Linked DNA regions of Cytobacillus sp. IB215665. The protein of the gene in region 2 interacts with the protein of the main gene of each other region in a pairwise test. Links are inferred from orthologs where the notes say so. Each region holds a gene or a part of one and is shown on either strand. Other genes may lie near its edges. The genes, in order: rlmB and tsaE.

Evidence for each region.
Region 1: the proteins of tsaE (region 2) and rlmB interact in binary tests that used the Escherichia coli proteins (3 or more experiments, as listed by UniProt). The link is inferred for Cytobacillus sp. IB215665 from one-to-one orthologs.

The regions. Positions count from the first base shown.
Region 1 is NZ_JAXBME010000023.1:43,605-60,029, reverse strand. Bases 12,907-15,841 are described here. They hold rlmB (23S rRNA (guanosine(2251)-2'-O)-methyltransferase RlmB), read left to right. Parts: upstream 12,907-13,969; coding sequence 13,970-14,713; downstream 14,714-15,841. Other genes in these bases: sigH (RNA polymerase sporulation sigma factor SigH), read left to right, coding at 15,286-15,841; SLH52_RS20685 (NYN domain-containing protein), read left to right, coding at 14,719-15,228; SLH52_RS20695 (Mini-ribonuclease 3), read left to right, coding at 13,548-13,970; cysS (cysteine--tRNA ligase), read left to right, coding at 12,907-13,542. Outside these bases: SLH52_RS20750 (UvrB/UvrC motif-containing protein), read left to right, coding at 1-516; SLH52_RS20745 (protein arginine kinase), read left to right, coding at 519-1,616; ATP-dependent protease ATP-binding subunit ClpC, read left to right, coding at 1,613-4,063; DNA repair protein RadA, read left to right, coding at 4,191-5,567; DNA integrity scanning diadenylate cyclase DisA, read left to right, coding at 5,575-6,645; SLH52_RS20725 (PIN/TRAM domain-containing protein), read left to right, coding at 6,804-7,895; ispD (2-C-methyl-D-erythritol 4-phosphate cytidylyltransferase), read left to right, coding at 7,993-8,667; ispF (2-C-methyl-D-erythritol 2,4-cyclodiphosphate synthase), read left to right, coding at 8,722-9,198; gltX (glutamate--tRNA ligase), read left to right, coding at 9,285-10,742; serine O-acetyltransferase EpsC, read left to right, coding at 11,499-12,164; more of cysS, read left to right, coding at 12,145-12,906; more of sigH, read left to right, coding at 15,842-15,942; rpmG (50S ribosomal protein L33), read left to right, coding at 16,031-16,180; preprotein translocase subunit SecE, read left to right, coding at 16,229-16,411. UniProt on the Escherichia coli protein: Specifically methylates the ribose of guanosine 2251 in 23S rRNA.
Region 2 is NZ_JAXBME010000029.1:22,109-33,713, forward strand. The notes cover bases 8,831-11,605. They hold tsaE (tRNA (adenosine(37)-N6)-threonylcarbamoyltransferase complex ATPase subunit type 1 TsaE), read right to left. Parts: upstream 10,560-11,605; coding sequence 10,101-10,559; downstream 8,831-10,100. Other genes in these bases: tsaD (tRNA (adenosine(37)-N6)-threonylcarbamoyltransferase complex transferase subunit TsaD), read right to left, coding at 8,831-8,949; rimI (ribosomal protein S18-alanine N-acetyltransferase), read right to left, coding at 8,949-9,398; tsaB (tRNA (adenosine(37)-N6)-threonylcarbamoyltransferase complex dimerization subunit type 1 TsaB), read right to left, coding at 9,376-10,104; thiL (thiamine-phosphate kinase), read right to left, coding at 10,572-11,564. Also shown: SLH52_RS22355 (type II CAAX endopeptidase family protein), read left to right, coding at 786-1,544; SLH52_RS22360 (YdiK family protein), read left to right, coding at 1,548-1,742; SLH52_RS22365 (DUF2161 domain-containing phosphodiesterase), read right to left, coding at 1,889-2,644; twin-arginine translocase subunit TatC, read right to left, coding at 2,798-3,550; SLH52_RS22375 (twin-arginine translocase TatA/TatE family subunit), read right to left, coding at 3,568-3,747; SLH52_RS22380 (redox-sensing transcriptional repressor Rex), read right to left, coding at 3,843-4,481; cyclic pyranopterin monophosphate synthase MoaC, read right to left, coding at 4,514-4,999; SLH52_RS22390 (ABC-F family ATP-binding cassette domain-containing protein), read left to right, coding at 5,555-7,486; more of tsaD, read right to left, coding at 7,927-8,830. UniProt on the Escherichia coli protein: Required for the formation of a threonylcarbamoyl group on adenosine at position 37 (t(6)A37) in tRNAs that read codons beginning with adenine.

The DNA.
Region 1 (16,425 bases), on a different replicon or contig from region 2:
ACGTTGCACTTTACAAAAATTATAAATGGAGAAAAAGCTGAAACCCACGTTTGTGAGCATTGTGCACAGGAAAAAGGAGAAATGTTTATGCTTGCAAATAATCAAGGTTATTCGATTAATAACTTAATAGCAGGACTACTCAATATGGAACCTTCCCTACAAGAAAAACAACGTAATTCATTTCATCAAAATGAGGTTATTCAATGTGAAAAATGTAAAATGACTTATACACAATTTTTAAACATTGGTAAATTTGGATGCTCTGAATGTTATAAGACGTTTAAAAATCATTTAACTCCTATACTCAAAAGATTTCACAGTGGAAACACTATTCATTCTGGAAAAATCCCGACAAGGATAGGTGGAAATATACATTTACGTAAACAAATTGAACAATATAAACAAACACTTCAGGAGTATATAGTCAGTGAGGAGTTTGAAAAAGCAGCAGAAGTTCGTGATAAGGTTAGGGCTTTAGAACGAAGTCTAAGTCAGATAGACATGGGGGAGGGATAACTATGTCACTTCAGCGGTTTCTACAAAAAGCAATAAGCTCTTGGATGAGTGAGGATGGTCCTGAATCAGATATCGTACTTTCTAGTAGAATTAGACTTGCGCGAAATATAGAAAATATATGGTTTCCTACTGTCATAACAAATGAAGAAGCGCAGAAGATCATTCAATTATTTAAAAAGGTATGCGAAGAAAAAGCGCCAGAATCTTTTGGGAAGCTAGAATTATTAGCTATGAATGAAATGCAGCCTATTGAAAAAAGAGTACTTGTTGAAAAGCATCTAGTTAGCCCTCAATTAGCCGAGGATGCGCCTTTTGGAGCTAGTATTTTATCAGAAAATGAAGAAGTTAGTATTATGATAAATGAAGAGGATCATATACGAATTCAATGTTTATTTCCTGGGTTTCAACTTAGTGCAGCTTTGAAAAAAGCTAATGAGTTAGATGATTGGATTGAAACACATGTAGACTATGCGTTTGATGAACAGAAAGGGTATTTGACTAGCTGTCCAACGAATGTTGGTACTGGATTAAGGGCATCGGTCATGATGCATTTACCTGCACTTATATTAACCCAACAAATGAGCAGAATTATTCCAGCAATAAATCAACTTGGTCTAGTTGTTAGAGGAATATATGGTGAAGGTAGCGAAGCATTAGGTAATATATTTCAAATATCAAACCAAGTAACTCTTGGTAAATCTGAAACTGATATTGTGAATGACCTAGAAAGTGTGGTGCAACAACTCATTGCTCAAGAACGCTCTGCACGAGAAGCATTAGTAAAAACATCTGGTATTCAACTAGAAGACAGGGTATACCGCTCATATGGTACATTAGCACACAGTCGCGTCATTGAGACAAATGAAGCTGCTAAATGTTTGTCTGACATTCGCTTAGGCATTGATATCGGATATATAAAAGATATATCCAGCAATATTTTAAATGAATTAATGATTGTAACACAGCCTGGCTTTCTTCAGCAATATGCAGGTGGTCCATTAAGGTCACATGAGCGTGATATTCGTAGAGCAACATTGATTAGGGAAAGAATAAGCTTGGAAAAAAGCAATCAAAAAGAGTTTGGAGGTCGAGAGTTATGATGTTTGGAAGATTTACTGAGCGTGCACAAAAAGTTTTGGCATTAGCACAGGAAGAGGCAGTTCGTTTAGGTCATAATAACATAGGAACGGAGCATATTTTATTAGGTCTTATTCGCGAGGGTGAAGGAATTGCAGCTAAGGCGTTAGTTGCTCTTGGATTGGAATCTAATAAGATTCAAGAAGAAGTTGAAAAGTTAATCGGTAGAGGTCAAGAAACAACTCAAACGATTCATTACACACCTCGTGCCAAAAAAGTTATTGAATTATCAATGGATGAGGCGAGAAAGCTAGGACATTCATATGTAGGAACGGAACATATTTTACTCGGGCTCATCAGAGAGGGTGAAGGTGTTGCTGCTCGAGTTTTAAATAACTTAGGAGTAAGCTTAAATAAAGCACGTCAACAAGTGCTTCAGTTGTTAGGGAGTAATGAAACTTCATCAGGCCATCAAGGAGGGGCGGCTACCAATGCTAATACACCTACATTAGATAGTCTCGCACGAGATTTAACAGCCATTGCACGAGAAGGAAGCTTAGATCCTGTCATTGGTAGAAGTAAAGAAATTCAGCGTGTAATTGAAGTTTTAAGTAGACGCACAAAGAACAACCCAGTCCTTATAGGAGAACCTGGAGTTGGTAAGACAGCAATTGCTGAAGGGTTAGCTCAACAAATTGTAAATAATGAAATACCAGAAATCCTACGCGATAAACGTGTAATGACTTTAGACATGGGCACAGTGGTGGCAGGAACTAAATATCGCGGTGAATTTGAAGATAGACTAAAAAAGGTAATGGATGAAATTCGCCAAGCAGGAAATATCATATTATTTATTGATGAACTTCATACATTAATTGGAGCAGGTGGAGCTGAAGGAGCAATTGATGCTTCAAATATTCTAAAACCATCATTAGCTAGAGGGGAGCTACAATGTATTGGAGCTACAACTTTAGATGAATATAGAAAATATATAGAAAAAGATGCTGCGTTAGAAAGACGTTTTCAGCCGATACAAGTAGATGAACCAACGAATGAGGAATCAATTCAAATCTTGAAAGGTTTACGTGATCGGTATGAAGCACACCATCGTGTGTCAATCAGTGATGACTCAATCATTGAGGCGGTAAAATTATCAGATCGCTACATTTCGGATCGCTTTTTACCTGACAAAGCGATTGATTTAATAGATGAAGCAGGATCAAAAGTTCGGTTGCGGTCTTATACGACACCACCAAATTTAAAAGAGCTTGAACAAAAATTAGATGAAATAAGAAAAGAGAAGGATGCAGCAGTACAAAGTCAAGAGTTTGAGAAAGCAGCCTCTCTACGGGATACTGAGCAACGCTTAAGAGAGCAATTAGAGGAAACAAAGAAAAGCTGGAAGCAGAAACAAGGTCAAGAAAACTGTGAAGTAACAGTAGAGGACATTGCTAAAGTTGTTGCTAGCTGGACAGGAATTCCAGTATCAAAACTTGCTCAAACTGAAACAGATAAATTGTTAAAATTAGAAGAAATCCTGCACTCGAGAGTAATTGGTCAAGAAGAAGCTGTGAAAGCAGTTGCCAAAGCTGTACGTCGAGCGCGTGCTGGATTGAAAGATCCGAAAAGACCTATTGGCTCATTTGTTTTTTTAGGCCCTACCGGTGTTGGTAAAACTGAACTAGCAAGAGCATTAGCAGAATCAATGTTTGGTGAAGAAGATGCAATGATCCGAATTGATATGTCTGAGTATATGGAGAAGCATTCGACGTCAAGGCTCGTAGGGTCACCGCCAGGTTATGTCGGTCATGATGAGGGTGGACAATTAACAGAAAAAGTTCGTCGTAAACCATACTCAGTTATTCTTCTAGATGAAGTTGAAAAAGCACATCCTGAAGTTTTTAATATTTTGCTTCAAGTGCTAGAAGACGGCAGATTAACTGATTCAAAAGGCCGTACAGTAGATTTTCGGAACACAGTGTTAATTATGACATCAAATGTTGGTGCAGATGCGCTAAGACGAAATAAATTTGTTGGATTTAATGTACAGGATGAAAACCAAAATTATAAAGATATGAAGGGGAAAGTGATGGATGAGCTGAAAAAAGCATTTCGTCCTGAGTTTTTAAATCGTATCGATGAAATTATTGTTTTCCATTCATTAGAGAAAAAGCATCTTAAAGAAATCGTGACATTAATGACAGAACAATTAACAAAAAGATTAGTGGAGCAAGAAATTGCCCTGGAAATTACAGACGCAGCAAAGGAAAAGCTAGCAGAAGAGGGAAATGACCTAGAGTATGGAGCACGTCCTTTGCGCAGAGCGATTCAAAAGCATGTTGAAGATTTGCTTTCTGAAGAATTGCTCAAAGGAACGATTGCAAAAGGTCAGAAAGTAATGCTAGATGTTGTTGAGAAAGAGTTTACTATTCGCTTAGTAGAAGAAATCGGTGAATTAAACCACTTATAAAATACGATAAGTAAGAAAAGAGGTATACGTCAGCATGTAAAGTCGTATACCTTTTCTTCTTTAGATCTACTTATATTGTCATAAAATATAATACACATAGGTATTTTAAATAGAGGAGCTTAACATAATGGCGAAAAGAAAAACAAAGTTTAGTTGTCAAACTTGTGGATATGAATCAGCAAAATGGATGGGAAAGTGTCCTGGGTGTAATGCATGGAATACAATGGTAGAAGAAATTGAACAGACTAAATCTGCTCGGAAGGGATCGTTTTATGTAGCACCTACTTCTACTAGTACAAAACCTACAGCTATAACCAAAATAGAAACAACGAACGAACCAAGAATGTATACAGATTTTGTGGAATTTAATCGGGTATTAGGTGGAGGTATTGTTAAAGGATCGCTTGTATTAATAGGTGGAGATCCTGGTATTGGAAAATCAACATTGTTATTGCAAGTATCATCAAAATTAGCACATTCTGAACATAAAGTATTATATATATCTGGAGAAGAATCGATAAAACAAACGAAGCTTCGTGCAGATCGACTAGAGGTTCACGGAGAGAATGTATTCGTGTTAGCTGAAACTGATTTACAGTATATATCAAAAGCAATTGAAGAGATGGAGCCATCATTTGTTGTTATTGATTCAATACAAACTATTTTTCACCCTGAGGTTACATCAGCTCCTGGCAGTGTCTCACAAGTAAGAGAATGTACCGCTGAGCTAATGAAAATTGCAAAAACGAAAGGCATCGCCACTTTTATTGTTGGTCATGTTACGAAAGAAGGCTCAATTGCTGGACCACGGTTACTTGAACATATGGTGGATACAGTTCTTTATTTTGAAGGTGAACGTCATCATACGTATAGGATATTAAGAGCAGTAAAAAACCGCTTTGGATCAACAAATGAAATAGGAATTTTTGAAATGAAGGAAATAGGTCTAACTGAAGTTCAAAACCCTTCGGAAATTTTTCTTGAGGAGCGTTCAAAAGGAGCAGCTGGATCTACAGTTGTAGCCTCTATGGAAGGAACAAGGCCCGTTCTCGTTGAAATACAAGCACTCATTTCACCAACAAGTTTTGGTAATCCACGAAGAATGGCAACTGGAATCGATCATAATAGAGTATCACTACTTATGGCTGTACTAGAAAAAAGAGTTGGGCTATTACTGCAAAATCAAGATGCATACTTAAAGGTTGCTGGAGGAGTCAAGTTAGATGAACCTGCAATTGATTTAGCTGTAGCCGTCAGTATCGCTTCAAGCTTTCGAGACCAACTATCAAATCCTACAGATGTAGTTATCGGAGAAGTTGGCTTAACTGGGGAAGTACGACGCGTTTCTAGAATTGAACAGAGAGTTCAGGAAGCTGTGAAACTTGGCTTTAAGAGGGTTATTTTGCCTGAGAAAAACTTAGGAGGATGGACTGTTCCAGCTGGAATTGTGGTAATTGGAGTATCATCTGTTAATGAGACCTTACAACATGCATTGGGAGGGTAGATAGTTAATGGAGAGAGTGCATAGCGAACAAATATTAGCAGACATATTAAAGCTAATTGCCCCTGGAACCCCTATACGGGAAGGGTTAGATAACGTATTACGTGCAAAAACCGGTGGATTAATCGTTGTTGGCTACAACGATAAAATGAAAAAATTGGTTGATGGTGGGTTTCAAATAAATTGTCAGTTCTCACCATCATATTTATATGAATTAGCTAAAATGGATGGTGCAATTATCTTAAATGAATTAGGGACGAAAATCTTAATATCCAATGCACAATTAGTTCCGGATTCTTGTATTGTTGTATCTGAAACGGGAATGAGGCACCGTACTGCAGAGAGATTTGCGAAACAAACTGGCAGCTTAGTCATTGCTATCTCACAACGCCGTAATGTTATTACGTTATATAAAGCTGACTTTCGCTATGTATTAAAAGATATTGGTGTCATTTTGACGAAAGCAAATCAAGCTATGCAAACACTTGAGAAATATCACGCTGTTTTGAATCAAAGTATGACCAATTTAGGTGCATTGGAATTTGAAGAACAAGTAACTTTTTCAGAAGTTTTACAAGTTCTACATCGTATTGAAATGGTGTTAAGAATTAAAAATGAGATCATCAGCTATGTCACTGAGTTAGGTTCTGAAGGAAGGTTAATACGACTACAAATGAACGAGTTAGTTGCCCATATTGAAGAGGAGGCAATTTTACTTATTAAGGATTATGCATGTGAAGCTAAGGAAGATATTGATGCAATGTTACTTAAAATACAAAAGCTTTCGAGCTCGGAGCTTCTTGATGATTATCTACTTTTAAAATTACTTGGGTATCCTCAAAATACAAATATAGATAAAGGTGTGATACCTCGAGGTTATCGAGCCTTATATAAAATACCACGTTTGCCATCAGTTGTTATAGAAAATTTAATAGAAACCTTCAAAAATATGAATCAAATTGTGAAAGCAAGTGTAGAACAATTAGATGAAGTAGAGGGGATTGGAGAAGTTCGAGCACGAAAAATTAAAGAAGGACTTAAAAGAATACAGCAGCAATTATTAATCGATCGTCAAATATAGTAGTCATTTGCAATCATCGCATAAAGGATGATATGCTAAGTGAAAGATGTCTTTATTTTACAAATATATTTCATCGCGGTTACAAATAGAAAAAATAATAGTAATAGTACGTTTCAATTATTGCAAACTGTTTATAATGTATAGAAGGAGGTGAAAGAATGTTAAAAAGAATTGTACAATTATTTTTTCTCATTATCGGTGGGATATTAGGTATATTTTATATTCCATATGTATTACCTTTAATGAATATTGATAACATTGCATTGTTAAGAGAACATTACATGCTAGCCATATTAGGTGCACTTATTTTCTTTCTTGTTACATTTTGGTTAGTAGATTATATAGTAAATTTGATACGTTGGTTAGAGGAGACTGTTGTCAAGGCTCCAGCAACTGATGTAGTCTTTGGGAGTCTAGGGTTAATCTTTGGCCTTATTGTTGCTTTTTTTATTAATATCCCAATACAAAAATTCCAATTTTTATTATTCAATACCATTATACCTATATTTTTGACTCTGTTATTAGGTTATTTGGGCTTTCAAATAGGTTTTAAAAAGCGAGACGACCTTATTAACTTATTTTCAATATCTAACCGTAAAGGAACAAAAAAAGGCAATGAAGAAGATTTTGAGCTGTATGATAAAAAATTAAAAATATTGGATACAAGTGTTATTATCGATGGTCGTGTAGCGGATATATGTCAAACAGGCTTTTTAGAAGGAACGATCGTCATACCCCAATTTGTCCTAGAAGAACTTCAGCATATCGCGGATTCAGCGGATGTGTTAAAGCGTAATAGGGGTAGAAGAGGGCTTGATATTTTAAATCGCATACAAAAGGAATTATCAAATAACGTTGAGATATATGAAGGTGATTTTGAAGATATACAGGAGGTTGATAGCAAGCTCGTAAAGCTAGCTAAAATTACTTCCGGAGTGGTAGTTACAAATGATTTTAACTTAAACAAAGTTTGTGAATTACAAAATGTAGCTGTGTTAAATATTAATGATTTGGCAAATGCCGTGAAGCCAGTAGTTCTTCCAGGAGAAGAGATGAATGTCCAAGTAATTAAAGATGGGAAAGAACAAAATCAAGGCATTGCGTATCTTGATGACGGAACGATGATTGTTGTTGAAGATGGAAGAGATTATATAGGTAAAAATCTTGATGTGTTAGTTACGAGTGTACTACAGACTTCTGCTGGGAGAATGATTTTTGCTAAGCCGAAGTTGTTAGAAAGAGCATTATAAGATATAATACTAAGTTTATAAATGATAAGGTTAGTGGTGAAGTGAACAAGTCCCTTAACCCTTATCATGCCTATACAAATGTTAGGAGAGCAGCATGATGTTATATAAGGTAGTCATTCCTGCAGCAGGACAGGGGAAAAGAATGAATGTAGGTATGAATAAACTGTTTATGTCATTACAGTCAACGCCAATCATAGCACGTACTTTAAAAGTTTTTGAAAATGATCCCCATTGTGTAGGGATTGTCCTAGTTATTAATTCACTAGATGAGAAATATATGAGGGAAATTGTTGAAGAGAACAACTTTTCGAAAATAGAAAAAATCGTGTATGGTGGAGCTGAGCGGCAACATAGTGTACATCTGGGCTTAAAAGCAGTACATAATGTTGATATTGTGCTCATTCACGATGGTGCTAGACCTTTTATTAAAATCGAGCATATTCATTCTTTAGTTAATACGGCATACAATGACGGGGCGGCTGTTCTTGCAGTACCTGTTAAAGATACTGTGAAGCGTGTTCTGGATTTGAAAGTGGAGGAAACATTTGAACGATCTAGCTTGTGGGCAGTGCAAACGCCACAAGCTTTTCGTATATCATTATTGGAAGAAGCGCATGAGCAAGCTATTAAAGATAAATATATTGGTACCGACGATGCCAGTTTAGTAGAACGACTAAATAAACAAGTAATTATCGTCGAAGGTGATTATCAAAATATCAAAATTACTACACCAGAAGATATCAAATTTGCACATGCAATTTTGGGTGAGTAGTTTAAATTATAAGCGAGTTAACATAGAGAGATAAAGTAACGGGAGTGAAGAGTTATGATTCGTATTGGGCAAGGTTTTGATGTTCATCAATTTGTTGATGATAGACCTCTAATATTAGGGGGAATTGAAATTCCCCACGTAAAAGGTTTGTTAGGACATTCAGATGCGGATGTATTATTACATACAATTGCAGATGCCAGTTTAGGAGCCATTGCTGCAGGGGATATTGGCAAACATTTTCCTGATACAGACCCGCAATATAAAAATGCTGATTCATCACTACTACTTCAACACGTGTGGAAGCTAGTAAAGAATGAAGGCTATGAATTGGGTAATGTGGATTGTACGATTATTGCTCAACAACCAAAAATGGCCCCATATATTGACCAAATGAGAGGGAGAATTGCTGAACTTCTAGAGGCTACTATTGACCAAGTAAATGTAAAAGCTACAACTACTGAAAAGCTTGGGTTTACAGGAAGAGAAGAAGGAATAGCTGCCCAAGTAGTTATTTTACTAAAAAAAATGTAGCAACATAGACATGCTTTGTATACAATCATGTTTGGTGATAAAATAACGATAATACTTTGCTATGTACAATTATGGGGGTAACAATTATGGTAAAAGATATAAGGGTTCGTTATGCGCCGAGTCCAACAGGACATTTACACATAGGGAATGCGCGTACGGCATTGTTTAATTATTTATTTGCTCGAAATAATGATGGCAAATTTATTATTCGAATTGAAGATACGGATAAAAAGCGTAACATTGTAGGTGGAGAAGAAAGCCAATTAAAATATTTATCTTGGCTAGGTATTAATTGGGATGAAAGTGTTGATGTAGGTGGGAATTATGGGCCTTATCGTCAATCGGAAAGAAATGATATTTATCAGCAGTATTATAAAGAACTATTAGAGAAAGATTTAGCATATAAATGTTATTGTACTGAGGAAGAACTAGAAAAAGAGCGCGAAGAGCAATCTTTAAATGGAGGCATGCCTCAATATTCAGGGAAATGCCGTCATTTAACGGATGAGCAACGCAAATCTTTAGAAGCCGAAGGTCGAAAACCTAGCATTCGTTTTAGAGTACCATCAGAAAAGACATACCGTTTTCAAGACATGGTAAAGGGTGAAGTGACTTTTGAATCACAAGATATTGGTGATTATGTCATTGTTAAGAAGGATGGTACCCCAACGTATAACTTTGCAGTAGCAGTTGATGATTATCTTATGAAAATTTCACATGTTTTACGTGGTGATGATCATATTTCTAATACACCAAAGCAAATGATGATTTATGAAGCTTTTGGATGGGAGTATCCTACATTTGGCCATATGACTTTAATTGTAAATGAGAGCCGGAAAAAGCTTAGTAAGCGCGACGAAGCGATTATTCAATTTATCGAGCAGTATGAAGAATTAGGTTATTTGCCAGAGGCTTTATTTAACTTTATTGCACTTCTAGGTTGGTCACCAGGTGGTGAAGATGAAGTATTTACAAAGGAACAATTGATTGATATTTTTGATGCTAAGCGCTTATCAAAATCACCTGCTCTATTTGATAAACAAAAATTGACATGGATGAACAATCAGTATATAAAACATCTAAATGCCGATGAAATCGTAAACTTATCCTTACCTCATTTAATTAAAGCTGGGCTCATACAGGAAAACGTGGATGAAGAAAATAGAGAGTGGGTTCGAAATTTAATTTTATTACATCAAGAAAAAATGAGTTACGGGGCAGAAATTATTGGCTTAACAAAATTGTTTTTTAAAACAGATATTGAGTATGATGAGGAAGCAAAAGTAGTTCTATCAGAAGAGCAAGTTAATGAGGTACTTACTGGGTTTCTGTCAGAGATTGAACAGCTTGAATCATTTAAAGCAGAGCATATTAAAGCAGCAATGAAATCTGTTCAAAAATCTACAGGCAACAAAGGTAAAAAGCTCTTTATGCCGATTCGTGTTGCGACAACAGGTCAAACACATGGCCCGGACTTACCAATGGCAATTGAGTTACTCGGTAAGGAAAAAATTAAAGAGCGGATAAAAAGCCTAATTAGTTAACTTTTTTTGAACTTTGTAATATAGTAAAGATATATCAATCGACGTTTAAATGTAGATTATAATATATATTTTGGGAAACAAGCTTTAACAAAATGAATGATACGTAATTACGTTGACGAGGAAAAGTAAATGAGCGGATAAAGATATTTAAGAGAGAACCATCATCGGCTGAAAGTGGTTCATATCTCCGTTTTTTGAAATGCACCTCTGAGTATTCTAGGTGAACTAATCTTTGATTAACTAGCTTAGGACGGATTCTCTTCCGTTAGAAGGGTTGAGTTGGGGTTGGCTTACATGTTTGAGCTACCTAAACAGGGTGGAACCGCGTGAAAACGTCTCTGTGCATAGGCATAGAGGCGTTTTTTCGTATATAGAAATGTACACGAATACAACTTGTGTTCATCGTATCTTTTCTTTTTTTTATAGTTTTTCGTAAATAACTAAACAAGAATATTACTAAAATTTGGTGCATCCTTTCTTCTATAAAACGATGACTTTTACGTAAAATGATATCTTTATCTTTTAGTATAGGTACAATAGCAACAAAGTTTACGAAAAGAGTTTTGTTAGAAATTCAACACCTTTATTGATGAGTTATGGAAAATATGGCCCTTACAGTCATTTCAACGTAAAACCATTTGATAGTATAGCATTCTATACATGCTAATTGTCTTGTTTTAACCTATGTTAGGGATGATTGAGGCTCTTGCACTTTTCTTGTCTTTTGAACAAATAATAAGAATGGAGGGGAACACCGTGTTTAAAATGTTTAAAGAAGATATTGAGGTGGTTTTTGAGCAAGATCCAGCTGCAAGAAGCTATATTGAGGTGATCCTTACTTATTCTGGGTTACATGCTATTTGGTCACATAGGATAGCTCACGGATTATTTAAGCGAAAACTGTTTTTTCTTGCTAGACTCATATCACAAATAAGCAGATTTTTTACTGGAATTGAAATTCATCCTGGTGCTCAAATCGGAAGGCGCTTATTTATTGATCATGGCATGGGTGTTGTCATAGGTGAGACGTGTGAAATTGGAGATAATGTTACGATTTATCAAGGTGTTACATTAGGAGGAACTGGTAAGGAAAAGGGTAAGAGACATCCGACTATTAAGGATAATGCACTTATCGCGGCAGGAGCAAAAGTACTAGGATCAATTACTATTGGAGAGAATTCAAAGATTGGGGGAGGCTCTGTTGTCTTACATGACGTTCCTGACAATTCTACAGCTGTTGGTATACCTGGAAGGATAGTTATAAAAAATGGTGTGCGTGTTAAAAAAGACTTTAATCATCGAGACTTACCAGACCCGATAGCTGATCGTATAAGAGAAATTGAATTAGAAATGAATGAATTACGAAATGAACTAGCAGAAATGAAAGAGAGGAAAACAGAACATGCCAATTCAAATTTATAATACACTTACTAGAGCAAAGGAATTATTCATTCCTATTGAGGAAAATAAGGTTACAATGTATAAGTGTGGACCAACAGTATATAACTATATCCATATTGGAAATGCACGACCTGATATTATATATGACACAGTTCGCAGATATTTTGAATATCGCGGGTATGATGTGAAATATATTTCCAACTTTACTGATGTTGATGACAAGATTATAAAAGCTGCTAACGAGTTAGGTGAGGACGTACCTACTGTCTCTGAGAGGTTTATTCAAGCATATTTCGAAGACGTTTCCGCGTTAGGGTGCAAAAAAGCGGATGCTCATCCACGAGTCACAGAAACGATGGACATTATTATTGACTTTATTCAAGCATTGATTAACAAAGGTTATGCCTATGAATCAGGTGGAGATGTTTATTATAAAACACGCGAATTTGATGGGTACGGAAAATTATCTCATCAATCAATTGACGAATTGCGAGTAGGTGCTCGAATTGAAGTTGATGAGAAGAAAAACGATTCAATAGATTTTGTTCTTTGGAAAGCAGCAAAGGAAGGAGAGATTTCCTGGGAAAGCCCATGGGGCTTAGGTAGACCTGGTTGGCATATCGAATGCTCTGCAATGGTACGGGAATATTTAGGAGATACAATAGATATTCATGCAGGAGGGCAAGACTTAATTTTCCCACATCATGAGAATGAGATAGCACAATCAGAAGCTTTAACAGGAAAAAAGCTTGCTAACTATTGGATGCATAATGGGTATATCAATATAGATAACGAAAAGATGTCGAAATCATTAGGGAACTTTGTTTTGGTTCATGACATTATTAAAGAGCATGACCCACAAGTGTTGCGCTTTTTTATGCTATCTGTACATTACCGTAATCCAATAAATTATAATATTGAATTACTTCAGAGTGCTAAAAGTAGCCTAGAGAGATTACGTACAGCTTATACGAATTTAAAACATCGGATGAATAGCAGTGCTAATTTAACTACAAATGATGATGAATGGATTCAAAATATTAGTCAATACAAAGTGAAATTTATTGAAGAGATGGATGATGATTTTAATACTGCGAATGCAATTACAGTATTATTTGACCTTTCTAAGACAGCAAATCTTTATTTAATGGAAAAAAACACTTCCAATCAAGTTATTCAACGATTTATATTGCTCTTTGAAGAAACCTTTAACGTGCTTGGACTCACATTAGAAAATAATGAGCTACTTGATGATGAAATAGAAGAACTGATTCAACAAAGAATAGATGCTAGAAAGAATAGGGACTTTGCATTATCTGATCAAATTCGAGATGAGTTAAAAGAGCGAAATATTATACTTGAAGACACTGCTCAAGGTACAAGATGGAGAAGAGGGTAAAGAAAATGTTACATTCACCTAATATTATTGATGTGAAACAGTTAAACAGTCTAGCTTTAGCATATATGGGTGATGCTGTATATGAAAGTCATGTGCGGCATCATCTATTACTAAAAGGTAATATTAGACCTAATCAATTACACAATATTGCTAAAGCATATGTGTCAGCGAAAGCGCAAGCAAATGTTATTCACTTCTTTCTCCAAAATGATATGCTTAGTATTGAAGAGCAAACAATTGTAAAGAGAGGGCGTAATGCAAAATCAGGTACCATTCCAAAAAATACAGATGTACAAACTTATCGATATAGCACAGCGTTTGAAGCTTTATTAGGATATCATTATTTAATGGGAAATGAAGATAGGTTTGAGGAGCTTGTAAGTGAATCTTTTCAATTTATTGAGAAACAAAAGAAAGGAGGTAAATGATGAATCAGGAATATATTATTGGCAAAAATCCTGTGTTAGAAGCGTTAAAATCAAAGCGGGAAATTAATAAGATTTGGATTGCTGAAGGATCACAAAGAGGGCAAATGCAACAGGTTGCTCAGCTTGCAAAGGATAAGCAAGTACCGATTTCATTTGTCCCAAAGAAAAAGATAGATCAAATGAACGATGGCAATCATCAAGGTGTTATTGCTCAAGTGGCTGCATACGAATACGCAAGCCTAGATGATCTATATCGTAAAGCAGAGGAAAAAGGAGAAATGCCCTTTTTTATCTTACTGGATGAAATTGAGGATCCACATAACCTGGGTTCTATCATGCGAACTGCAGATGCAGTTGGTGCTCATGGCATTATTATTCCGAAGAGAAGAGCGGTAGGATTAACTGCAACTGTTGCTAAAGCTTCAACCGGAGCGATAGAGTATATTCCAGTAGCCAAGGTGACAAATTTGTCTCGCACGATAGAAGAGCTCAAAGAAAATGGCATATGGATTATTGGTACAGATGCAAATGGTCAAGATGACTACAGGAGCATTGACGGAAATATGCCTTTAGGCCTTGTCATTGGTAGTGAAGGAAAAGGGATCGGAAGACTTATAAAAGAAAAATGTGATTTTCTCATTAATCTTCCTATGCGTGGGAAGGTAACATCTTTAAATGCATCGGTTGCTGCTGGCTTACTAATGTATGAGGTTTACCGTAAACGAATCCCGTTAGGGGACTAGCCTTTATGGATATCCTGATTGTTGATGGATACAACATTATAGGGGCATGGCCAAACTTAAGGCCTTTAAGGGATAAAGATTTTAACTCAGCTCGTGATAACTTAATCAATCAGATGGCTGAATATCAAGCTTATACTGGCTATAGAGTAATCATTGTTTTTGATGCTCATCTCGTTAAAGGCATTGAAAAGAAATTAAAAAACCACAAAGTAGAGATCATATTCACACGTGAGAATGAAACTGCAGATGAACGTATAGAGAAGCTCGTGAAAGAACTTAATAATATTCAAACGCAAGTTCATGTTGCAACATCAGATTATATGGAACAATGGACGATTTTTGGACAGGGCGCATTGAGGAAATCCGCACGAGAACTATACAATGAAATGACCGCAATTAAACAGCGAATTGAGAAGAAGGTCAAAGTAACACAACAAAAAAAGCCAAAGTCTAAAATACATCTTAGTGAAGAAGTTGCAGAAATTTTCGAAAAATGGAGACGTGGACAACGATGAGTAGTTGACGTTGAAAAAAATCGTGCTGTATAATATTTCTATATAACGGTCGGAGGGATCTGTGTGGTTTCGAACTTCAAAGGGAAGACAAGGGGAATATATGAGCAGTATGAGGATGAACATATTGTAGAATTAGTTCACAGTGGCAATAGTGAAGCGCTTGATTATTTGATCAATAAGTATAAAAACTTTGTCCGTGCAAAAGCGAGATCGTATTTCTTAATTGGAGCAGATCGAGAAGATATTGTTCAAGAGGGTATGATAGGCTTATATAAAGCAATACGTGATTTTAAAGAGGACAAGCTTACATCATTTAAGGCTTTTGCGGAATTATGTATAACGAGACAAATTATTACTGCTATTAAAACTGCTACTAGACAAAAACACATTCCGTTAAATTCCTATGTATCACTGGACAAGCCTATTTATGACGAGGAATCGGATCGAACACTAATGGATGTAATTTCTGGTACGAAGGTAATGAATCCAGAAGAACTCATTATAAATCAAGAAGAATATGATGATATTGAAGTGAAAATGTCAGAGTTATTAAGTGATTTAGAAAGAAAGGTATTAGTTCTTTATTTAGATGGCAGGTCTTATCAGGAAATTTCCGAAGATCTAAATCGTCATGTGAAATCTATTGATAATGCACTACAAAGAGTAAAAAGAAAGCTGGAGCGTTACTTAGAGCTGAGAGAGATAAGTTTGTAGCTTTCCTCCATTTCTTAACAGTTGTTGACATAGAAAAGAATGGTATGATAATCTTTTAAGGACATGTATGTCTATGGTAGGTGTTATCATGAGTAAAAAAATAGTCCTTGCATGCAGTGAGTGTGGAAGTCGAAACTATATAACTATGAAAACTGATGCAAAAACAGAGAAAAGACTTGAAATAAATAAGTTTTGTAAAACTTGTAATACACATACAACCCATCAAGAAGCAAAATAATTTTTAACAACCTAGATTATATAAAAACCGGCGCTGGAGGTTACGTATATGAAACGTTTAACAACATTTTTGCGTGATGTTGTACGTGAAATGAAGAAAGTAAGTTGGCCTAAACGAAAGGAATTGACTCGCTATACTATTACAGTACTATCAACTGTAGTATTTTTTGTGTTGTTTTTTGCTTTAACAGACCAAATTATTTCTTTTTTAATTGAATTAGTAGTTGAATAACAATTGCATTGTCA
Region 2 (11,605 bases):
AATGAATCTCACATGTTTTTGCAAGTCTAAAGCAGAAAAAAATTCCTAATTTCATATATACCCCATAAATAGACAAGTTCTCCCTTGTATAACCACGACATTCGTCCCATTTTTTATTACACAATTAGAGCTTGGCTTTATTTCTTGTCATAGTCTTCAATATAGAAAGACTCTTTTCGTAATCTTTGCCGCTATTGATACCAGCATAGAAAAAGTGTTTTATACGGTTATCATTGCTTTACAGAAGAAAGATGCCATAACTCTAGTTAAGTACTTGGCAATTGCTTAGTACGAAAAACATTATTTAAATCAAAAACAACCCATTTCTAGGATCTCTGTAGAGTTAATATTGCTGATGTTGATGTATTTGGAACGCTAAGTAGGTTTTACATGATTGAAATAAAGTTTATACCTTCTTATGTAAATATCTTTATCATTTAACCCTTTAAAATTATGTCACAAATACGTAGGAATAAACATAAAAAACATAATATACATGAGTATGTTAGAATACTGTGATAAAATACGGTAAGTATTGTACTAACCCGTGTATATCGGACATACATTATTAGTGCATATTTTAATCGGACAACTATGATGAAAATCGTTAAATAGGCTAACAATGTCAAATCATTAAGGTATATCATTTGAATAGGGATTTTTCTTTCTGATAAAATGACATGGTGACCTCTAAAAGCTGCGAAGGGAAACAAGGCATTCCCAAATAGCAAAATACTATTTTAAACCAAAGCAGCATGAACAAACATTTAAAGGAGATTATTTTATTGATTAAAAAGATATTTCCACCGTTCGAAAGACATTATTGGTATGTAATTATCGCGTATATTATCGTCCAATTTTCTGCGACTTTAGGTGTGCCATTATTAGAAATTTTAGGTGTAGGCGAGGATGCTCATTCTAATGATATTGCGCTAGTCATTAGGGTTGGTTATTGGGCTGTAATTAGCTTTATCCTCGGATTAATGATTATTCTCTTCATTATGAAAAAAGATATGATTAACAGAGTGATTCCTGAAGATTACCCCTCTACTGGCAAAGCCATTTTCTGGTCAATCGCAGGTATTTTCCTTGCGTTATTTGCACAATCTTTAGCAGCAAATATTGAAATGTTACTTGGAATTAATCCAGGGTCAGAAAATACTGAAGTGCTTATCGGAATTTTTGAATTGGTCCCGTTATTCATTATTGTCACTTCAATCATCGCACCAATATTAGAGGAAATCATTTTTAGAAAGATCATTTTTGGCTCGTTGTATAAGAAATATAATTTTTGGATATCAGCACTTATTAGTTCTGTCATATTCGCCCTAGTTCATGGTGAGCCAGAGCACATACTCATATACAGTTCAATGGGATTTACTTTTGCCTTTCTTTATGTGAAAACAAAAAGAATACTCGTACCTATTATTGCACACGTTTCAATGAATACATTTGTGGTCTTAATACAAACTATCTACAAGGATGACATTGAACAAATGCGACAACAACTGGAACAAATGCAGTCGATTATTGGAGGATTATAACATATGCGCCGCTCACCTTTATTTTTTGGATTTATATATAGTTTTATAGGAATCGTTTTCACATATCTCGCAATTCAATCAGCTCAAGAAACAATTTGGAATTTCCCCACTCTCATATTGTCTTTTGTAGCCACCCTTGATTTTGGAGTGGCTATTCGTATGTTTATCTTTCATAACAAACTAAAAAATATAAAATAATTAACAACCTTCCTAGTTAACAGGAAGGTTGTTTTATTCTATGGCTAATTTCACATTAATTGTTGCTTTTTGCTAAGCACGAATATGTTCGGGACATCTTTTCTTCTCTAAATACATATGAGTTACCCAAAATACCATTCTCTGTATCAACCAAGCTTATTTGCTATTAATTCACCGTAATAGTGAACAAGTTGTGGATATGAAGTTAGCTCATTCTTACCCTTATCACTAAGTGAATAAGTTCCTCTTCGCACCCTTTCAAACCAGCCGTAATAATTTTTATTAAGAATAGATACAGTTTTGTCACCCGTTCCCATTTGGCGAAGATCACTTGTTGATAACTGACCTAAACGTTCGAGGCAACAAGCAATATGAATACAGTTTTCTTTGTACGCCGTCATGATTTTTTGATTCTTGCTTCCACCAACATTATGGTCACGATGCCTGCCTTGCATTTCAGTTAAAAGTAAATCTCTCTTTTTTTTGCTGCTTTGCATGCTTTTTTTCCGATCAAAGTCAGCTGGGGCTAGAATGATTTCTACCAGTGCAGTACCATTTTTGAAAGTTACAATCATAAGGCCTAATTCTAACCTTCTGACCAAATAACATATATCCTGCCATTTTTTAGAACGCAAAGAATATGTAGGCCTCGGGATAGCAATATACACCTGATCGGATAAACGCTGCCTTTTAGTAGCTTGTATTAACAGCTTTATACTTATATTAAGCTTAAGCTCCACGATCACTAGCTCATCGTCTTTTATAGCTGCTATATCACAATGATTGACTTCTCCATATACTTCATACCCCTGTTCTATAAAATGCTCTTGAATAGGTTTATATAAATCAACCTCAAACAATTTTGTTGTTTTATTGCTCATTAACATCATTACTTTCTTCATTTATTGAATGCTTTATATAAGATATTAATACGACCTTTATACTTGCATATACTCACAAAATAACCGCTAGAAAATACTACATGAAAAAAGTGAGCCTCTACAATTTGTAAAAACTCACTTTGATTAACTTTGTTATGGTTTATTGTATGGTTATTACTCATTTTCAGTCAGGAGTTCCTGTTCTAGTTTTTCCACTTTCCGATAGGTTATTTTTGAGATAAAGATACTTATTTCATATAGAATAAATAAAGGTATCGTCACCATCAGATGTGAAATGAGCTCTGGTGGCGTAATAAATGCTGCTATAACTAGTAAAACGAAATATGCGTATTTTCTTATTTTCGCTAAAAACATAGGCGAGACTATGCCAAGTCTAGTTAAAAACATCACAACGACAGGAAGCTGAAACAATATTCCAAATGGAATAGTGATTTTAAATAGAAATTGGAAGTATTCATTTATGCCAATAACTTGATTAACCGTTAGCCGTTCAGATATCCTCGTCATAAACTCAATAACAAATGGAAATAGAATAAAATAGGAAAATGAAACTCCACCTAAAAATAGTAACACTGATATTGGTATATAACTTAAAGTGATTTTCCGTTCTTTTTCATATAGACCTGGGCTAATAAACGCCCAAAGCTGATATAAAATAACTGGTGCAGTAATTACAAAAGCTATAATAAAAGCAAATTGCATATAAATTTTTATTGGATCAGTTAAGGAAAATGCATTCATCGTCAGCTCTTTTGCTTCATCAGCCTGTTGTAAATAGACAATGATTGGCTCAGCCAAAAAAAAGCTTCCAATTGTAGCAACAACAAAGAAAACGGCTGCGATAATTAGACGCTTCCTTAGCTCTCCTATATGATCGTATACAGACATTTCTTTACTATCATTCATACTTTCTCATCCTAATGTTACTTCTTTTTATTATTTTCATTTGCAATGTCTTGTGCCGCTCTCTTAAATTCTCTAAGTGTTTCTCCAGCAGCTTTTCCTAATTGAGGAAGCTTATTTGGACCAAAGATAACGAGTGCGATCACTAAAATTAATATAAGACTTCCTATTCCTATGTTAATTGGTCTCACCTCCATCATAAATTACAAATAATTTTCCTGATCTATCATTATAAAGCATATATTGTTATTATAACTCGATGATCATCTAAACGACCACAATGCCAGTAGAGCTACTATTCAGTTGGGTAGTTTTTAAGGAAATATACTAAAGATTGTAACTCAACTGCTAAATCAATGTGATGAATTCTAATATGGTCAGGTACATTAATTCGAGCTGGTGTAAAATTCAAAATACCCTTAATACCTGTTTCTACTAAACGATCGGTCATCCCTTGAGCAACTGGTGCAGGTACAGTTAAGATGGCAACACTTACATCTTTGGTAATATATTTTTCTAAATCATCCATATGATAAATAGGAACATCTCCAACTGTAGTGCCAATTTTTTGCTCATCAACATCAAATGCAAGTTCAATTTTCATATTATTATTTTTAATAAAATTGTAATTTAAAAATGCAGTACCTAAATTCCCGACCCCGATTAACACCACTTTTGTCAGTTCATCTTGATCTAGTGTTTGTCGAAAAAACGTTAATAAATAATTAACATTATAACCATACCCTTTTTTACCTAAAGCACCAAAATACGAAAAATCTCTACGTATTGTTGCTGAATCTACTTTTACAGCCTCGCTTAACTCAGCAGAAGATACGCGCTGCTTACCTGCAGCATGAAGATTTTTAATGAATCGATAATACAATGGTAAACGCTTTGCAGTAGCTTGTGGAATTTTTGTTTGTTCGTTATTCACTTCTATTCCCCCACATTCAAACAGCTATTCATTCACTGCTCTCTAATAAAGTCTCCGTTCTTTCCACCAGTCTTCTCTAATAAATAAGTTGGACCAATAACCATACCTTTATCAACTGCTTTACACATGTCATAAACAGTTAAGGCACATGTGCTAGCAGCAGTTAAAGCTTCCATTTCAACACCTGTACTACCCTTCGTTTTAACTTCTACGATAATAATAAGCTTGTATAAGTGCTTTTCTTCTTCCCATGTAAATGTGATATCGACACCCTTTAAACTAATTGGGTGACACATCGGGATAATATCTGATGTTTTTTTTGCAGCCATAATACCAGCCACTTGAGCTACAGCTAAAACATCCCCTTTTTTTATTTTTGAATGAATAATTTGTTCATAAATTTCTTTACTAACTGAGATACTTGATCTCGCTATAGCAGTTCTTAATGTTTCGCCCTTTTCAGAAATATCAACCATCTTTGCTCTACCTTGATCATTAAAATGTGTAAATGAAGACACTGTTGCTTTTCACCTCTCAATATGACTATACTACACTATTTTTACAATCCTGTCGTTACTTTAACAAGGCGTGAAAACTATATGTACACCCAAGTCCGTTTCTATCACCTTCTTAGTAAATGGCTTTTTCGTAAGTGGTGTGGCAATTGTAATTAATAATTTAGCCTATTGTTATAGTTTTAATGATGAAAAGGTGCAACAAATACTATGAGAAATCCTATTTATGTCTTAGTACAAGGCTTTTTTCGCATTAATTGCTGTTATTCGTTTTAAGAGAAAATACGTATAAACCTAGCGGTCGTAGCTTCTTTCCTCTTAATAAATGAGGTCAATTGCAAAAAATTTTATGAAAAGAGCCTATACATCGTACATGATATAAAAGCTAAGTCTAAAATATCTTCACTAAGAAAGCGCATACAAATCAAACTGAACTATTGTTAAAAATAAGCACTTCTCAAACCTTAGATAGTTAAACATTGGAATCCAGTGAAAGAATATTGCTCATTTCATACATTTTAAGATACACTAAAACTATTATAACAGAGGTGAACTAACATGATAGTGTTACAAGTGAATCAGCTCACAAAATATTTTGGATCTGATCTTATTTTATCGAATATAAAGCTAGAAGTACAATTGAAAGATAGAATAGCTGTCGTTGGCCGTAACGGCGCTGGAAAATCAACCTTATTGAAAATAATAGCAGGATACATGTCTCATGATAGCGGAAGCGTCATGAAACCGAAAGATATTTCTATTGGATATTTAGCACAGCATAGTGGCTTAGATTCGGACTTATCTATTTGGGAAGAAATGTTAACCGTGTTTGAACCGTTAAAAAAAATGGAGATAGAATTACGTAAACTAGAAGAAAAAATGTCCAATCAAAGCCTTATGTCAAACAAGGCAGATTACGACAAACTATTAAAAGAGTATGATCATTTACAAATTCAATATAAAGAACAAGGTGGCTATCAATATGAAGCTGATGTACGAGCTGTTCTACACGGACTTCAGTTTTCCAGCTTTAATTACTCAACACCTATATCATCTTTAAGTGGTGGTCAAAAAACGAGGCTTGCTCTAGGGAAGCTATTATTAGCAAAGCCAAATTTATTAATACTAGATGAGCCTACTAACCACCTTGACATTGATACTCTTACTTGGTTGGAGCAATATTTACTCGGCTATCCAGGAGCTATTCTCATCGTATCTCATGACCGTTATTTCCTTGATAAAGTCGTTACACAAGTATACGAAATATCTCGAACTAATTCAGCAAAATTCATCGGTAATTATAGTGATTATTTAAAGAAGAAAGCAGAAAATTATGAACACGATTTAAAGCTTTATGAAAAGCAGCAAGGTGAAATTGCCAAGCTTAAGGATTTCGTTCAACGAAACTTAGCACGAGCTTCAACAACAAAACGAGCACAAAGTAGAAGAAAACAACTGGAGAAAATGACAGTCCTAGATAAGCCTACTGGAGATGAAAAATCGGCTTCGTTCCACTTCGACATCGAACGTCAAAGTGGAAATGAAGTTTTAAAAGCTAAAGACATTTCTGTTTCTTATGAAAACAACAAGCCTATTATCCAACATATCAATTTTCAAATCATGAAAAGTGACAGTGTAGCTTTGGTAGGTCCAAATGGTATTGGGAAATCAACTTTACTCAAGGCAGCGATTAATAAGATACAAGCCCTACAAGGAGAATTTTCTTTTGGATCAAATGTTAAAGTTGGATACTATGACCAAGAACAAGCAAATCTTAGTTCAAATAAAAGTGTTCTTAATGAACTTTGGGATGAGTACCCATCAAAACCCGAGAAGGATATAAGGACAGTGTTAGGCAACTTTTTATTTTCAGGTGATGATGTGTTGAAGCCGGTATCAACACTTAGTGGTGGCCAAAAGGCACGACTTGCGTTAGCAAAGCTTATGTTACAAAAAGCTAATCTGTTAATTTTGGATGAGCCTACAAACCATTTAGACTTGGATAGTAAAGAAGTACTTGAAAATGCATTGATTGACTATCCTGGTACAATTCTATTCGTCTCCCACGACCGCTATTTTATAAACCGACTAGCTACGAAAGTGTATGAACTTACTACAAACGGTATTACTGAATATTTGGGAGACTATGATTATTTCATATCAAAGAAAGCAGAAATTGAAGAACTTAAGCTGCTAAATGAACAAAAAGTAGTTAGTCCTTCAATCAAGGAAGATAAAACACAGACGAAGCTGACTTATGAACAAGACAAGGAAATGAAGAAATTACAGCGTCAAAGAAAAAGAAGAATCGAAGAGCTAGAAATAGAGATATCAAAACTCGAAGAAAAAATAGATAAAAATGAGACTCTCCTATGTGACCCAACTATCTTTCAAGATCACGAAAAAGTGGCCGTGATTAATGAAGAAAACTCACAGTACCAGGAGCAACTAGAACAATTAATGACCGAATGGGAAACACTCCATGATTAGAAGAAAAGTGGAGACGACTGTTTTGCCTCGACAAGCGTTGGAACTACAATCCTAGAAGGTGCTTTTTACCTTTTAGGATTGTAGTGAAACGACCTCGAGAGGCTAGGGATACAGAAGAGAAGCGCAAGCCCCCAATAAGCACTACAATTATTGCAAAAAAGATGTTTCTTACACTTCATATGGATTGTAGTTGACTCTTCCACATAGTTATCCACAAACAATTCATTGTAATGTATGTTATACACCGACTTTTACACATTATCCACAGTTTTTATCAAAGTTATCCACTTATCCACTTGCTTCAAAAGTGCTTTTAAACTAGCTTTTGTTACTAATTTTCCACAATAGTATTTTTTCTGTGGATAAAGGTGTGGAAAAAGACCGTATCCTTAGGAAGAATCACGGTCTTTCATAACACTGTTATGTTATTATTCATTTTACTATTGCTCAATATCAAGGCCAGGGTTCCCATTTAAAGCCATGTCCGAACGCTTTCCTTGTTTAAATAATACACTACCTGCTGCTGCAATCATTGCCGCATTATCTGTACATAGAGTTAGCGGAGGAATAATTAATTCTATATCATCCTTTGACGAAAATTTTTCTTTAAGAGCAGCTCTTAACCCTTGATTAGCAGCTACACCACCAGCTAATAATACTTGTTGGACATTATACTTATCAACAGCTAACATCGCTTTTGTGACTAATACATCTATTACGCTTGCTTGAAAGCTTGCTGCGATATCTTTTGTTTCTAAATCCTCACCACGTTGCTTCGCATTATGTAATGTATTTATCACAGCAGATTTCAATCCACTAAAACTGAAATCAAAAGAACCTTCTTCAAGCCAAGCTCGAGGAAGCTTAATCGTCGCTTCTCCTTCATGAGCTAGTCGGTCAATGTGAGGACCACCTGGATATGGTAGTCCCAATGTTCTTGCAACTTTATCATAAGCTTCACCTACAGCATCATCACGTGTCTCTCCAATTACTTTAAATGATCCGTGTTTTTCCATATATACTAATTCTGTATGCCCACCTGAAACAACCAATGATATAAGTGGGAATTTCATTTCAGATACTAGTTGATTTGCATAAATATGTCCAGCTATATGGTGAACCCCAATAATAGGAATGTTGTGCGCAAGAGCAATAGCTTTGGCAGCATTGACACCAACTAACAAGGCTCCGACTAATCCTGGCCCTTCAGTAACAGCAATTGCATCGATCTCGTTATATGATATTTGCGCCTGCCTTAGCGCTTCTTCAAGCACAATGGTAATTTGCTCTACATGATGTCTAGAGGCTATTTCTGGCACAACTCCTCCAAAACGCTGATGACTTTCTATTTGGGATGCTACAACATTCGCTAAAATTTCACACCCATTTTTTATGATTGCTACAGCCGTTTCATCGCAGCTTGTTTCGATTGCTAAAATAATTTGATTTTGTATTTGTTCCATTATATATTCACCCACATTATTAATGCATCCTCTTGGTTATCTGTATAGTAATTCTTCCTAATTCCCCCATCATTAAATCCTAATTTGCGATAGAGCGATTGGGCAATTATATTTGATACCCTTACCTCTAATGTCATCGTCTTTGCTCCAAGTGCTTTTGCAAAATCCATCAGCTGCTTTAGCATGGCTTCTCCTAGTTTCCTGCCACGACATTCTGGTAACAAAGCTACATTCGTAATATGAGCTTCGTCTACTATAATCCATGCCCCACAATATCCAATAACTAGCCCGTCTTCTTCCGCTACGATATAATGGGCGTATTTGTTATTATTAATTTCACTTAAAAAGATGTCCTTACTCCAAGGGGTAGCAAAGGATGCCTCCTCCACCTTCAGTACATCTTGAATATCCTCAACATTCATTAACCTAAACAATGTTGTTGTTTCCATTTGCAGTTCCACTTTCTTTTTTCTGTGCTTCTAACCATTTCGCTTCTGCTTCAGCAAGGCGAATATAATTCGGTGAAAACTGGTGAATATCCTCATTTTCCCTATGCATTCCTAGCAATGCCAATTCAGCTGGTCTTGGATTGTTTAAACTCTCAGCTGCAAACACTGCTTTACCCCTAAGCTCACTGATCATTACTTCTTTATGTAAATCAACGTCATTACCTAACAATAATATTGGTTTATCGAGTGATGATAATGACTTAGCCCAGTCAGATGAGAGAACATTTTGATCTTGTTTCACTTGCTGCAATCCATCAGCTTTATATGAATACAATCCCGTATAAATTTGTCCCCGCCTGGCATCGAATAGCGGTGAAATATATCCAGGAAAAAAATGCCCATTTGCTGCGAGTACTTCTAGGCTTGATACGCCTGAAAGTGGGATTTGTAATGACCATGCTAGTGTTTTTGCAATTGTAACACCGATTCTTACACCAGTATAAGAACCTGGTCCTTTTGCAACAACTATTTTCGATAGTTCCTTTGTTGAAATATTAGAGTCCTGCAATAATGATTCAATTGCAGGCATGACACGAATCGAATGATTCTTTTTTACATTTGTAATTATTTCTCCAATAACCTTACTTTCATCAACAAGAGCAATACCCATCACATCATTTGAAGAATCAATTGCTAACACTGTCATTTGCTTAATATCTCCTTACATACTTGTTCATAACGTACGCCAATAGGTTCTAGCATAAGCTTCCGTTTATATTCACTCATATGATTAATTCTCACTACTAGTCGTTCTACTGGTAACTGATCAGCAATTAAATGAGCCCACTCTACAACTGTGACTCCATTTCCTTCGAAATATTCTTGAAATCCAAGATCTTCATACCCATTTTCTAATCTATATACGTCCATATGATAAAGAGGTACTTTACCTTGATACTCCTTAATGATTGTGAAAGTAGGACTATTTACATTTCTTGTAATCCCTAGTCCTTTCGCTAAACCTTTAGTAAATGTTGTTTTGCCTGCACCTAAATCACCTTCTAGTACAATCACATCACCCTGCTGCAAATAATTAGCTAGCTCGTGTGCAATTTTCATTGTTTGCTCAGCAGAATCAGTTATAATTTCATAAGTTTTCATCTTCTTCACCTATCAATTGTTAAAATGGTTATAGCCTTTTTTTTGTACCGGTTTAACTTTCCCGTCATTTGTTTGTAGTAAAACTTCTGAAGTTCCAGATTTCACTTGCCCAATCGCTGTTACCTTATAATTTTGTTTAACACATTCTTTCTCAAAATGTTTCCAATCACTCTGCGGCAATGTACCTATGAGTTCGTAATCCTCTCCACCATACAGAGCTTTGATAACAGCTTCCTCACTACAAACATCACGTATTTGTTTACTTAAAGGAATGAGACCTTCTTCAAGATATATTGAAACATTACTAGCTTCAGCAATTTCATTTGCTTCACTAGCTAATCCATCACTAATATCATTTAACGCTACCCTATTATAACATGCCAGCAAACGGCCAACCTCCACACGAGGATAAGGCATTTGATGCTTGTTTACTAAATCTTTTTCAGTTAATTGATAAGAATATTTAATCCCATTATCTAATAACAACTGTAACCCTGCAGAAGAATCACCTAACGTCCCTGTAACAAACACGATATCACCATCCTTAGCATTACTTCGAAAAAGTTTTTTTCCTTTTTCAACTTCACCAATGACGGTTACCGATATAACTAGTGGACCATTTGTAGATACAGTATCTCCACCAATCATATCCATATCATAATTTCTAGCTAGATCATTCATTCCTGCATATATGACAAGAATATCTTCTTCCTTCCAATGTTTAGGTATAGCAATGGATATTAAATAATAGAGAGGTATCCCCCCCATTGCTGCCACGTCACTTATATTAGCTGCTAAAGCTTTAAAGCCAATATGATAGGGCTTCATAGTACTTCGCTTAAAATGGACTTCTTCTACCATCGTATCAATACATATTATTTGATCAAACTTATCCTTTGATGAGACTAATGCTGCATCATCTCCAATACCCATTATTAAAGATGATTGGTTTACAACATGTGGTTTAATTTTGTTTATTAATGAAAATTCATCAATCACACTCATAAAATACCACTCCATCACGTTTATATAGTAAATTATTTTAA